DNA from 2 places in the Caballeronia sp. LjRoot29 genome. Region 2 is predicted to be linked to the other one. Evidence: predicted binding sites of a transcription regulator. Region 2 holds the regulator's gene; the other holds the start of a gene.
The links. The regulator LexA, encoded in region 2, represses DNA repair genes until DNA is damaged. The targets are predictions, from matches to a motif close to ACTGTATNNNNATACAGT.
Positions count from the first base shown of each region.

Region 1: recA (recombinase RecA) is a predicted target of LexA. The motif match lies at 2,061-2,078, and genes of this name have one in related genera.

Region 1 covers NZ_CAXUPU020000039.1:2,860-6,807, forward strand. The annotation lists gene ACSQ83_RS30040 (sensor histidine kinase) at 1-1,163, opposite strand, end outside; gene ACSQ83_RS30045 (response regulator) at 1,188-1,931, opposite strand; gene recA (recombinase RecA) at 2,158-3,234, shown strand; gene recX (recombination regulator RecX) at 3,728-3,948, shown strand, end outside.
Region 2 covers NZ_CAXUPU020000008.1:34,594-38,541, reverse strand. The annotation lists gene ACSQ83_RS11750 (DUF2939 domain-containing protein) at 1-446, opposite strand, end outside; gene ACSQ83_RS11745 (hypothetical protein) at 604-990, opposite strand; gene lexA (transcriptional repressor LexA) at 1,153-1,809, opposite strand; gene ACSQ83_RS11735 (sulfate ABC transporter substrate-binding protein) at 2,103-3,152, shown strand; gene cysT (sulfate ABC transporter permease subunit CysT) at 3,319-3,948, shown strand, end outside.

The sequences.
Region 1 (3,948 bases), on a different contig from region 2:
ATGTCCATCCGTTTGGCCAACGCGGCCTGCACCCAGTCGCGCACGGCGAGCCGCGCGAGATCGGTCAACTCCACGCGCGAGAAAATCTGCCCCGACATCCGGTTCTCCGCCCGAGCGAGCGCAAGCAGTTGCGTCACCAGCCGCGCCGCGTGCTCGGAACTCGTCGCTATCTGTTCAAGCGAACGCTGCACTTCCGCCGATACATCCTGCCGCAACGCCAGCTCCGCCTGCGTCCTCAAACCCGCGAGCGGCGTCTTCATCTGATGCGCGGCGTCGGCTATGAACCGCTTCTGCAACTGCATGTTCTGCTCGAGCCGGTTGAGCAGATCGTTGAACGACGCCACCAACGGCGCGATTTCCGGCGGCGCGCGGCTTGCTTCTAGCGGTGAAAGATCATCGGGACGACGGGCGCGAATATTCGCTTGCAGAGCATGCAGCGGCGCGAGTCCGCGCGACAACCCGAACCAGACCAGCACGATAGCCAGCGGCAAGATCACGAACTGCGGCAGGATCACGCCCTTGATGATGTCGTTGGCCAACTGGCTACGTTTATCGAGCGTCTCGGCCACCTGGACCAGCACCGGGTGAGAGAGCGTCGGTGCTTCCACCGTCGTATAAGCGACGCGGATATCGTTGCCGCGCAGCACATCGTCACGGAACTCCACGATGCCGGGTTGCGGCCGGTCATCGTCGTGAGGCAAGGGCATATCGGCGTCGCCACCTACGAGTTCGCCGCGCGTACCCAGCACCTGGAAAAACACGCTGTCCACGTTGTCCGCGCGCAGGAAGTCGCGCGTGGCGTTCGGCAGCCGCAACTCCGCGACGCCGTTCACCGGCGCGATCTGCCGCGCGAGCACGTACGCATCCGTCTCCAGCGCGCGGTCGAATGGCCCGTTGGCAATCGACTTGGCGACGAGATACGTGACCGCAATGCTCATGGGCCACAGGAGCAGCAGCGGCGCGAGCATCCAGTCCAGGATCTCGCCGAATAGCGAACGCGGTGCGGGCTCGCCGTCGGGCTCGAGCTCGTCGGGCGGCGCGAACGGATTCGCATAACGCGCGTCGCGGGATGCGTCGGGATCGGCTTCCGGCAAATCCGGCGGAGCACGTGACAGCTCGCGCAACGCCGGAGCGGCGCGCTCGGGGGATGCTGGCGAGCCCATGGCGTGATTACTCGTGGTTACGTGTTACTTGTGCTGCGGGCTGGGCGAGACAGGCTCGTCGGCGTTTACCGGGGAGGGCGGTACAGAGGCGGCCACCGCGGCAACGGCTTTTTCAAGGCTATAGCCTAACCCGCGAACGGTTATGATCCGCGCCCCGCCGGGCTCGATTTTTTTTCTTAGCCGATGGACATAGACTTCGATCGCGTTATTGCTGACTTCCTCGCCCCACTCGCAAAGGTGGTTGACGAGCTGTTCCTTCGAGACCAGCCGGCCAACCCGTTGCAACAGGACTTCAAGCACACCGAGTTCACGTGCCGATAACTCGATGACCTGGTCGTTGATCGACGCAATCCGCCCGACTTGATCGAACGCGAGCGCGCCATGTTTGACAACAGTCGGACCGCCGCCCGCGCCGCGCCGCGTAAGGGCGCGCACGCGGGCTTCGAGCTCGTTCAGCGCGAACGGTTTGGCCATGTAATCGTCGGCGCCGAGATCGAGGCCCTTGACGCGTTCGTCGACACTGTCGGCGGCTGTCAGGATAAGCACGGGCATCTGGGAATTGCGGGCTCTGAGGCGTCGCAGGACCTCCAGGCCGGACATCATCGGCAAGCCTAGATCAAGGATCAAAAGGTCGAAAGTCTGGAGCGAAAGTGCGTTGTCGGCGTCCACGCCGTGCCGCACGTGATCCACGGCATAGCCCGATTGGCGGAGTGATCGAATGAGACCATCCGCGAGTATGCTGTCGTCTTCGGCAATGAGGATTCGCATCGTAGTGTGCGCAAAAAGCATTGCCGGCACCGCAATTCGCCCGGCGCGGCGGTCTCCAGGTGTAGTGGTGTTTCGCATGGGTCGAACGTGGCGCTGAAACTACGCGCTTCGATCGGACTTGCAAAAACACCTGTTTTTTTATACAGTGTCTGCAGCAGTGCGCCCAGCAGGAAAAAACTCCCAAGGGCATGCGCCAGACGCCGTTCATCATAGCAAAGGACGATTCATGGAAGATAGCAAGAAAGGCCCGGGCGGGATGTCTGCAGAGAAGAGCAAGGCGCTTGCCGTCGCGCTCGCGCAGATCGAGAAGCAATTCGGCAAGGGGTCGATCATGCGACTCGGCGCTGGCGAAGCCATTGAAGACATTCAAGTGGTGTCGACCGGTTCGCTCGGACTGGATATTGCATTGGGCGTTGGGGGCTTGCCGCGTGGACGCGTAGTGGAAATCTACGGTCCGGAATCGTCGGGCAAGACCACGCTGGCCCTGCAAGTGATTGCGGAAATGCAGAAGGTCGGTGGCACGGCAGCGTTTATTGACGCGGAACACGCGCTTGACATCGGTTACGCGCAAAAGCTCGGCGTGAGTCCGTCGGACCTGCTGATCTCGCAGCCGGACACGGGCGAACAGGCGCTGGAAATCTGCGATGCACTCGTGCGCTCAGGTTCCATCGACATGATCGTGATCGACTCGGTCGCGGCGCTGGTGCCGAAGGCTGAAATCGAAGGCGAAATGGGCGACTCGTTGCCTGGTTTGCAAGCACGTTTGATGTCGCAGGCGCTGCGCAAGTTGACCGGCACGATCAAGCGCACAAACTGCCTGGTGATCTTCATCAACCAGATCCGCATGAAGATTGGCGTGATGTTCGGCAATCCGGAAACCACCACGGGTGGTAATGCGTTGAAGTTTTATGCATCGGTGCGTCTGGACATTCGCCGTATCGGTTCGATCAAGAAGAACGACGAAGTGATCGGCAACGAAACGCGCGTGAAGGTGGTGAAGAACAAGGTTGCGCCGCCGTTCCGCGAAGCCATCTTCGACATCCTCTACGGTGAAGGTATCTCGCGTCAGGGTGAAATCATCGACTTGGGCGTGCAAGCCAAGCTGGTGGATAAAGCCGGCGCCTGGTACAGCTACAACGGCGAGCGGATTGGCCAAGGTAAGGACAACGCACGTGAATTCCTGCGTGAGAATCCTGAAATGGCGCGCGAAATCGAAAATCGGATTCGCGAGTCTCTGGGCGTCAATGCAATGGCCGACGCACTGGCACCGGGCGTTGCCGAAGTGGCGGATGAAGAAGAATGAGTTTTAGGCGGTAAAGATGATGCGCAGCAAGAGCCGGTTCGGATCAAAAACTGGTCGCGATTCAAATCGTGACGCGGAGCAGGACGTAAAGGAAGATCCGGACGGCTCGAAGTCCATCAGTGACGAAGACGAAAGTCTCGGCGCCGAGGAAGGGGTTGCTCGCTATGAGAGAAGTAGCGATCGATTCCGCGCAGCAGCAAGCGAACGCGCCGGTGCGGAGGGATCTGCGCCGGCGCGTCGTTCGTTTGGAAACAGCTTCTCGAAGAGCGGCGGGGTTTCTGGCGAGAAGAGCGTAAGCACTGGATTTAGTAAGGGCGGTGGGTTTTCAAGCGGCAAGAGTGCTGGCAGCAGCAGTGGTAACAGTAGCTTTGCCAGGAAAAGCAGCTTTGGGCGCGTAGGCGATTCAAGCCTGTCGTCTCGCACTAGCAAAGCTGAGGCAATTGCCGCGAGTTTAAAAGAGGCTGACGGAGCAACGACGGAGGACAGCGAGCCGGTGTATGAACGGTCGAGTGATCGTGCATATCCGAAGCGCGGATCGTTCGGCGGTGGTGGGGCGTCGGCGCGGGCATCTGCGAAGAGTGCATCGGCAGATGCGCCCGCTGAATACGAGCGATCGAGTGACCGAAGCAAATTTGGACGCGGCGGGTTGTCTGGACGCAAAGCGGCTGGTCCGGCCTCCAGTAGCAAATCGTCACCTCAGCCTGCTGACGGTGA
Region 2 (3,948 bases):
GGCGCGAGCGGCGGCGCTTGCGCGGCTTCCGGAGACGCAACCACAGCGCCATTGGCCTCCGCCGGAACCGGCGGTTTCTCGCCAGGATCACCTCTTGGCGGTATGCCATTGAGAATAGCCGCCACGCCGTCGGGCGTTGCATACGAATCGACCAGCGGGCCGACTAGCGCCGCGCCAATCATGGCGCCGATTATCGCTAACGGATTGCCGCTTTTCTGTATATCGATTCTTCGGGTCAGCAACTGCCCGACCTGGTCCTTCAGGCTTTCACGTAGCAACGGAAAGTCGACGTACTGATTCACGGTCTGAGCGTCACGGGCGTCGGCGGCACGTTTTAGCCGATCGAGGGCAATATAGGGCGACGCATAAATCACACCGAGAACCGCCACAACAATAACAGCCAACAACGCAATAACAACGGACTTGCTGGTACGGGACAAAGGCATACGCGTGGGGACCTTTTGGCTGATGAGGTAGACGCGGCTCGAAATGCAAGAGTTGTGGCCAAACGAAAGGCCTAACGAGAGACCTTGGACGACTCAACCCTTGAATGGACCGCACCGGCGCCAGAACTATCCCCGCGAATTCACCGCGCCTTAAATATCAGGCGAACAATCCATCTTCAACGCCTGCGCGTTCCTCGTCGATGCAGCGGTCGATCATGCGCGATACCGCTTCGATATTGCCCACCATGATGACCCGCGACTCACCGCGATAAACCCGCACGGGTGCACGTTGCTCGGACTGCGTATGCACCGATGTACTCAACGATACCCGGGCGAACGCCGGTTGCCGCGAGGGCAAGACTGGCAATTCGCTGAAGAGATCAGGCGTGTCAGCAGGTTTTTGTGTCTTGCAGGAAATCAGCGAGCGCAGATGCCGCAAACGGCCAAATTCCCGGAATTGGCGAAACGAAAGCGGTGCGCGTGCTGCCGGCGCAAACGATGCGGATAAAAAAGAAGCAGAAAACAACCGGGCGAATCGTTCCATGATGTTTCTCCGATAACCGATGACAACCGATGAGAATAGGGCGCGCGCCGGTTCCTCGCGAATGCGATGTCCGTCACGCTTTATGGGGCTGGAATTCAAGCGCAGCGCGGCTGGGGAGAACATCCACCGCCGCCCTGCAAATCAGAAATCAACAATCAGAAATCAAAGCTCGCCGGAGCGGATCAACCCGACCGCAATACCTTCCAGCGCAAAGTCGTCGCTGCCTGATGCAACGAAGATATTCTCGTAATCAGGATTTTCAGCGATCAGTTCAACGCCATCTGGGCGACGTTTCCAGCGTTTCACCGTGACGTCGTCGCCGAGCCGTGCCACGACGATCTGCCCGTCCTTCGCCTCGTTTTTCTTCTGTACGGCGAGCAGATCACCGTCGAAGATGCCTGCGTCGCGCATGGAAAGACCGCGTACCTTCAACAGATAGTCCGGCTTGCTGGAGAACAGTGCCGGGTCACAGGCGTAATGCTGGGAGATATGTTCCTGCGCAAGGATCGGGCTACCGGCCGCCACGCGCCCGACCAGCGGCAACGACAACTGCATGATGCTGGCGTGCGGCAACGTGAACTGGTGAGGGCCGTCGTCAAGACTGCCATTAGTCAGCAAACGAATGCCGCGCGATGAACCCGCAGCCAGCTCGATCACCCCTTTACGCGCCAGCGCCCGAAGATGCTCTTCGGCGGAGTTAGCCGAGCTAAAACCGAGTTCAGCCGCGATCTCGGCGCGCGTGGGCGGAAACCCCGTACGTTCGATAGCGCGCTGGATCAGTTCGAAAACCTCTTGCTGCCGCGCAGTCAGTTTGCTCATTTTGGTCACGTGCATTTGCCCCTTTATGGCCGGTCGTCCACTGTATGGATGAACAGATGCCTGTAGTTTTATACAGTATTCGACGCTTTTCAAGCTTTACTTTAAGTTCGACGTCGTCAGAACCACACAGAGGCCCCAAACACGGTGCTCCAGCGGCTCTTTGATGGCCGCAACGCCGCTTCCAGTCTTCATTAGCACTTTTTGATCTAAAAGAATGAATAACAATTATTTTTAATAATGAAAGCCCATCGATAGACTCGGCTGCTCAAACACATAAGACGGGGAGCGGGGCAATGCTGAGTCGGAATTCGGGGTGGGGCGCACGGGCAAGGAAGCTGGTTGCCACGACGGTGATCGGGGCAGCGTCGGCGACCGGGATGATCGTGGGAACGATCTCGCTGGCGCACGCCGACACGTCGTTCCTTAACGTGTCGTATGACCCGACGCGTGAGCTGTACCAGGACTTCAATCAGGCTTTCGGCAAGAAATGGAAGGCTGAAACCGGAGAAACCGTCACGTTCAAGCAGTCGCACGGCGGCTCAGGCGGTCAGGCGCGCTCGGTTCTCGACGGTTTGCAGGCCGATGTAGTGACTCTGGCGCTGGCCTATGACATCGATGCGCTCGCGGGCAAGGGGCTCGTGGCGCAAGACTGGCAGAAGCGCTTGCCGGACAACGCGTCGCCGTACACATCGACAATCGTGTTTCTCGTGCGCAAGGGCAACCCGAAGCAGATCAAGGACTGGCCGGACTTGCTCAAGCCGGGCGTGTCTATCGTGACGCCGAATCCGAAGACATCCGGTGGCGCGCGCTGGAACTATCTCGCGGCATGGGCGTACGCAGAGCATCTGCCGGGTGGCAACGCGACGACCGCCAAGGAATTCGTGACCAAGCTTTATAAGAATGCCGGCGTGCTGGATTCGGGCGCGCGGGGTGCGACCACCAGTTTCGTGCAGCGCGGGCAGGGCGACGTGCTGATCGCGTGGGAAAACGAGGCGTTCTTGTCGCTGAAGGAATTTGGCTCGGACAAGTTCGAGATCGTGGTGCCGTCGGTGAGCATCCTGGCTGAACCGCCGGTCGCCGTAGTCGACAAGGTCGTGGATCGTCACGGCACGCGCAAGCTGGCCGAGGCGTACCTGAAGTATTTGTATAGCGAGGAAGGTCAGGAGATCGCGGCGCGCAACTTTTATCGGCCGCGTTCCACTGCCGTTCCTGCTGCGCTGACGAAGCAGTTCCCGAAGATCAAGCTCTACACGATCGATGATTCCTTCGGTGGCTGGACCAACGCGCAAAAGACGCATTTCGCCGATGGCGGCGTGTTCGATTCCATCTATCAACCGCAGTAAGCGTAATGGTTTGAAAGGCAGCATCGCCGGCGCTCATGCGCTCGCGATGCTGTAGTCGTAAAGAAGTTTGAAACAACACCACGGCCGCATAGACGGCCTGTAATCAACCCGAAGCTCGACCCCGAAGCGCCGTCCCCGCGGCGCGGCGGAACTGGATGATTCACGCATGACGACCTTCACTTTCCGCAAGCCCAGCGCGCTGCCGGGCTTCGGCCTGACGCTCGGCATCACGGTGGCGTATCTGAGCCTCGTAGTGCTGATTCCGCTCGCCGCGACCTTCGCCAAGACCGCTACGCTCGACTGGGCGACGTTCGTGCGCGCCGTTACGTCGCCGCGCGTGCTGGCGTCGTATCGGCTGACGTTTTCGGCGGCTCTCGGCGGCGCGCTAATCAACGCCGTGTTCGGCTTTCTCGTGGCGTGGGTGCTCGTGCGCTACACGTTCCCGTTCAAACGCGTGGTCGATGCCGTCGTCGATCTGCCGTTTGCGTTGCCGACTTCCGTGGCCGGTATCGCGCTCGCGGCCGTGTATGCGCCGAATGGCTGGATCGGCCAGTTTCTCGCGCCGCTCGGAATCAAGGTGGCGTTCACGCCATTCGGCGTGCTCGTGGCGCTGACGTTTATCGGCTTGCCGTTCGTCGTGCGTACCGTGCAACCGGTGTTGGAAGATTTCGAGCGCGAGCAGGAAGAAGCGGCCGCGTGCCTTGGCGCGACGCGCTGGCTGACGTTTCGCCGCGTGGTGCTGCCGTCGCTGTTTCCAGCCATCCTGACAGGCTTCGCGCTCGCGTTCGCGCGTGCA